DNA from 2 places in the Staphylococcus sp. Z5-21 genome. Region 1 is predicted to be linked to the other one. Evidence: predicted binding sites of a transcription regulator. Region 1 holds the regulator's gene; the other holds the start of a gene.

Region 1 (3,224 bases):
GAACCTTCTTTATTAGGCGCACCGAAACCGATTACAGTTTTAATTTCTATAATTGTTGGAACATCTTGTGATTTAGCTTCTTCAATAGCTTTATCAATTGCATCTAAATCATTGCCATCTTTAACTAAAATGTGTTTCCAACCGTAAGCTTCGAAACGACCTTTTACATCTTCAGAGAATGCTTTATCTAAATCTCCATCTAACGAGATATCATTTGAATCATATAAAACGATTAATTTATCTAATTGATTATGACCTGCTAAAGAAGCTGCTTCATGAGAAATACCTTCCATTAAGTCACCGTCAGAAGCAATAACATATGTGTAATGATCAACAACGTTAGCATTTTCTTTATTAAATTTACCAGCTAAGTGTTTTTCAGCCATCGCCATACCTACAGACATAGCAAAACCTTGTCCAAGTGGACCAGTTGTTACTTCAATTCCATCTGTATGTTTAAATTCTGGGTGTCCTGGTGTTTTAGAACCCCATTGTCTAAATTGTTTTAACTCTTCTAATTCTAAACTACCTGAAACATGTAATAAACTATATAATAAAGCAGAACCATGTCCAGCAGATAATACAAAGCGATCTCTATCAAAGAAATCTTTTGATTGGGGGTTAAAATTTAAATGGCGTGTCCATAGTGTATATGCCATTGGAGCAGCACCCATTGGTAATCCAGGGTGTCCTGAATTGGCTTGTTCAACAGCATCGATACTCAATGCTCTAATCGTATCAACCGCTAATTGATCTTTTTCTTTATTCATCTAAATGACTTCCTTTCTTCTAACAAGATTCTATATCATTATACCTTATTTAATATCTATTTAACAAAATATTGATTTTCTATTTATCTTCTTTCTCTTTCGCATCTAAAATTTTCTTCACTTTATCCGGAGTGACATCATTACCTTCAGGATCAATGACTCTTGTACTTTCAATTTGTTGTTTAAAGTTTTTTCTAAAAGATTCTAAATAAGCTTTTCGCAATTTCGAATGTTCTTTAGCTTCATTTTCTGTAAGTCCTTGTTCCTTTTTCTTTTTTGCTAATTTATTAATTCTTTTTATATCTACACCATCTTTTTGAGACATTATAAACCTCCGTTATTATTAATATAAAAAATATAACAAAAAAGTGAACGAAACTAAATTGTTTCGCTCACCTTAACCCAACCTTATTATCATCATTAATCATTGTCTTTTATATATATTTTAATACATTGATGCCATTACGGGTTGTGAATCTTGTTCGCTTTTCTGCTCCAATTTAGTATTGTTTTGTTCGCTATTGTTAGATTGTTGCGTTATTTGGTGATCTGTCATTTCGTACGTCTGTTCTGAATTAGCGTTGTTATAAGCACTTAATATAAAAATTGCGCAAAGAACCATAGTTGCAATTAACACCATTGTATAAGCTTTTATTTGAGATTTATATATTTTTATCATTTATAGTCACTCCTAGAACGTTTGTTTGTATAGTTACTTTATCAGAACATTTGTTCTATGTCAACACCGGAACGAACAAACGTTTGTAAAACAGATATACACATGCTATAATTAGGTTAAATTAGATTAGGGAGTGCCTATTATGAGAGAGTTAACTAAACGACAAAATGAGATTTTTGAATATATAAAACAAACTGTTCACGCTAAAGGATACCCACCAAGTGTTAGAGAAATCGGTGAAGCTGTTGGTCTCGCATCTAGCTCAACAGTTCATGGTCATTTATCTAGATTAGAAGAAAAAGGTTATATTAGAAGAGATCCTACTAAACCACGTGCCATTGAAATAGTAACTGAACAATTAGGTGAACCTATTAATATGGAAGAAACAATTCATGTTCCTGTAATTGGTAAAGTAACAGCAGGTATACCAATAACTGCTGTTGAAAATGTTGAAGAGTACTTCCCATTACCAGAACATTTCACATCTACACACAATAGTGATATTTTTATTTTAAATGTAGTTGGAGATAGTATGATTGAAGCAGGTATTCTTGATGGAGACAAAGTCATTGTTAGAAGCCAAACAATTGCCGAAAATGGTGATATTATTGTCGCTATGACTGAAGAAAATGAAGCTACAGTCAAACGCTTCTTTAAGGAAAAAGCACATTACCGTCTACAACCAGAAAATAATTCAATGGACCCTATTTATTTAGATCAAGTTACTGTCTTAGGAAAAGTGGTCGGATTATTTAGAGAAATGTAATTGGTAATTTAGAGCAATTTAAGACACTCTCAAAAAAATAGGCGAATGCGCAATTGCGCATTCGCCTATTTTTTTCTATTCTTTTCTAAAACTTCTTTAACTTTTTCAAGTATATCTTCTGTTTTATCTTTTTTATTTGTTGTCATAACTTATCCATCCTCACAAATCATGGATACCCGTATACAACTATAATAAAACATTAGCCTGTATAATTTTCTGTCCAGTAAGGTTGCCTATTTTTATTAAAATCGACACCCACACCAAGAGTATTAAATTCTTTTTTAAGTATATTTTTTCTATGACCTAATGAATTCATTAAACCTTGGTGTGCATAAATACTATTTGCTTGACCATATGCTAAATTTTCTCCTGCTGCATTGAAATCATGTCCATCTGCCTCCAATCTATCAAAAGGAGATTCTCCTGATAAATTGTTATGATCAAAATAGTTATTATCAGCCATATCTTTACTGTGTTTTCTGGCAGTATCTGAAATACTAGATGAATAGCTTAATGTATTTAAATTATGTTGAACCCTTTCAGCATTTACTAAATCAAAGTTTTGTAGTTCGAAACTTTGGGCTAAATTATCAGAAGGTGCACCATATTGTTGTTGTAAACGATTTTCCATTTTGTCACTAACCTGTAAAAGCGCAGTTAAGTTATTGTTCTCATGTTTATCATAAAATGCCGTTGTATAAATACTGTCTTTATGAAAATTATCATATTCATCGTCTTGAACATCAAATTTTACGTTACCTTTTTGTTTATCTTTAATTGGTTCGCCAAGTCTATCTCGCACAATTTGTTTAGGTGTACCGTATTTAATTTTCGATTTAGAAGAAATTAGATTTTGATTACTATAAAGTGCATTCACTCTATCATCAATATAACTTACCATTACAAATGCTCTATAATCATCAGAATAATACGTATGCCACTGTGTGCCATATTCATTTGATGTCACTCGTTTAGCTTTGCCAAGTTTGTTATCGACGTCCTGTTTTGA
Region 2 (3,224 bases), 590 kb from region 1:
CTCATTCATTCAAAGTGACAAAAATCGCTCAATATTTAGGTACTGTAGAGGAATATCATGGTAATGAAGTCGATTGGAAAAGTTTATATGAGAAAGCATTAAATCATGATTTTGCCGAAATATTTACTGGCGATATTAAGACACCGGTGAAATATGCAAGTGGAGAATTGAAAAAATTATTTTCTCAAGTAGAAGAAGAAATGGTAGACCATTTTATAAATGAGGAAATTCCAGAGCCATATCAAGCTATTTATCGTGAGCGATTACAAGAAGGTAAAGATGATTCCTTAGAAGGACAATTGTTGTCGGTTGCTGATAAAATTGACTTATTATATGAAACTTTCGGAGAAATACAAAAACGTAATCCAGAACAGTTATTTTTTGAAATTTATGAAATGTCACTAGAGACAATCATGCAATTTGATCATCTTAGCTCAGTTCAAGATTTTATCGAGAATATCATCCCAGAGATGCTAACAGAGAAATTCATACCAAGATCTGAATTGCGTGAAACAACAATGGCAATTTTAAATAATAGGAATGGGTGAACTCCATGATTTGGTATATATTGGCATCCTTTTTCCCATGTGTTTTTGTTATATTGTTCAGTGTGCTAACAAGAAGCAAATGGGTAGGTACAATATTGACTTTAATTTTAATAGGTGCATCAGTTGAAAAGGGGTTCTTTCATAATGAATGGATCATTTTCATAGATGTCGTTTCATTATTAGCGGGGTATCTTATCATCGACCAATTAGAGTTGCATAAAAAAGATGATGATTGAATAATAAGCATTGAGCAACCTAATTGCTATAATTAAATAAGAGATTTATAATAATATAACTTCAAAAATAAAGAAGTTTTTATGATATAAAATCAAATGGATGCAAACATGGTGACATACTATGTTTGTTTTTTCTTTATAAAAAGAAGTATTAAAACTACGAACAAATGTTTGTTTTTGTATTCATAAATCTGTTAATATATATAACGAGTATAGAACCATTCATCTGAATAAATGATATGTAAAGAATCAATATATGAACGTTTTAAGATAAACAAATTGTAATAGGTTCGAAATAAGAGATATAGACTTAATTAGGAGGCATGTGTCGCCATGGAACATTATCCGTTCAAACTGCATTCTGAATTTGAACCTCAAGGGGATCAGCCAGAAGCAATTCAAAAAATTGTAAATGGTGTTAATGAAGGGAAAAGACACCAAACGCTATTAGGCGCAACTGGTACTGGTAAGACATTTACGATGAGTAATGTAATCAAACAGGTTGGTAAACCAACACTGATTATCGCACATAATAAGACCTTAGCAGGCCAATTATATAGTGAGTTCAAAGAATTTTTTCCTGAAAATAGAGTGGAATACTTTGTAAGTTACTATGACTATTATCAACCAGAAGCCTATGTGCCTTCAACTGACACTTTTATAGAAAAAGACGCTTCAATCAATGATGAGATTGACCAGTTACGACATTCAGCTACCAGTGCGTTGTTTGAGAGAGATGACGTGATTGTGATTGCCAGTGTCAGTTGTATCTACGGTTTGGGTAATCCAGAAGAATACCGTGATTTAGTCGTTAGTATACGTGCTGGCATGGAGATGGATAGAAGTGAATTACTTAAAAAATTAGTGGACGTCCAATATACAAGAAATGATATAGATTTTAGACGCGGTACGTTTAGAGTTAGAGGAGATGTCGTTGAGATTTTCCCTGCATCTAGAGAAGAAATGTGTATCCGTGTAGAATTCTTTGGTGATGAGATTGATCGTATTCGTGAAGTAAATTACTTAACTGGAGAAGTATTAAGAGAACGCGATCATTTTGCAATCTTCCCAGCATCTCACTTCGTAACACGTGAAGAAAAAATGAAATCAGCAATTCAAAGAATTGAGAACGAATTAGAAGAACGTTTAGCTGAATTAAATGCAGAAAATAAATTGTTAGAAGCGCAACGTTTAGAGCAACGTACCAATTATGATTTAGAAATGATGAGAGAAATGGGATTCTGTTCGGGTATAGAAAATTATTCCGTTCACTTAACATTACGTCCTATGGGGTCAACACCTTATACATTACTTGATTATTTCGGAGATGACTGGTTAGTCATGATTGATGAGTCGCACGTAACTTTGCCGCAGATTAGAGGTATGTATAATGGTGACCGTGCTCGTAAACAAGTATTAGTTGACCACGGATTCCGTTTGCCGAGTGCACTAGATAATAGACCTTTAAAATTCGAGGAATTCGAAGAAAAAACGAAACAGTTGGTTTATGTTTCAGCCACACCAGGACCATTTGAACTTGAGCATACAGATGAGATGGTTCAACAAATCATACGTCCAACCGGTCTGTTAGATCCTAAGATTGAAGTGCGCCCTACAGAAAATCAAATTGATGATTTACTTGGTGAGATACAGGATCGAATCGATCGAAATGAGCGTGTACTTGTTACAACGTTGACTAAGAAAATGAGTGAAGATTTAACGACATATTTAAAAGAAGCAGGCATCAAAGTAAATTATCTGCATTCTGAAATTAAAACACTCGAACGTATAGAAATCATTAGAGATTTAAGAATGGGTACGTATGATGTCATTGTTGGAATTAACTTGTTAAGAGAGGGTATTGATATACCAGAAGTGTCTCTTGTTGTTATTTTAGATGCTGACAAAGAAGGATTTTTACGTTCTCAAAGATCACTTGTTCAGACAATTGGACGTGCCGCACGTAATAGTCGCGGGGAAGTTATCATGTATGGAGATAAAATTACTGACTCCATGCGCTATGCGTTAGATGAGACGGAACGTCGTCGTACGATACAAGAAGCATATAATGAAAAATATAACATTACGCCTACTACAATTAATAAAAAAATACATGACGTGATTAGTGCTACTGTTGAAAACGATGAAACAAATGAGCAACAACAAACAGAAGTACCGAAGAAAATGACGAAGAAAGAACGCGAAAAAACAATTGCAAATATAGAAAAAGAAATGAAGCAAGCCGCAAAAGATTTAGATTTCGAAAAAGCCACAGAGCTTAGAGATATGCTATTTGAATTAAAAGCAGAAGGGTGACACAAATGAAGCAACCATCCATTGTAGTTAAAGGGGCACGTGCCCACAATTTAAAAAATGTAGATATTGAAATACCAAAAGATAAATTAATAGTTATGACAGGGCTTTCCGGTTCAGGAAAGTC

What was found. The regulator LexA, encoded in region 1, represses DNA repair genes until DNA is damaged. The targets are predictions, from matches to a motif close to CGAACATATGTTCG.
Region 2: a site for LexA is predicted at 945-958, ahead of uvrB (excinuclease ABC subunit UvrB). Genes of this name have one in related genera too.

Annotation. Positions count from the first base shown of each region.
Region 1 is NZ_CP096462.1:1,474,438-1,477,661, forward strand. It holds gene tkt (transketolase) at 1-770, opposite strand, end outside; gene M1D64_RS07290 (DUF896 domain-containing protein) at 850-1,095, opposite strand; gene sosA (DNA damage-induced cell division inhibitor SosA) at 1,216-1,449, opposite strand; gene lexA (transcriptional repressor LexA) at 1,592-2,215, shown strand; gene M1D64_RS07305 (CAP domain-containing protein) at 2,415-3,224, opposite strand, start outside.
Region 2 is NZ_CP096462.1:2,061,637-2,064,860, reverse strand. It holds gene M1D64_RS10345 (YfbR-like 5'-deoxynucleotidase) at 1-548, shown strand, start outside; gene M1D64_RS10340 (CsbA family protein) at 554-784, shown strand; gene uvrB (excinuclease ABC subunit UvrB) at 1,118-3,100, shown strand; gene uvrA (excinuclease ABC subunit UvrA) at 3,106-3,224, shown strand, end outside.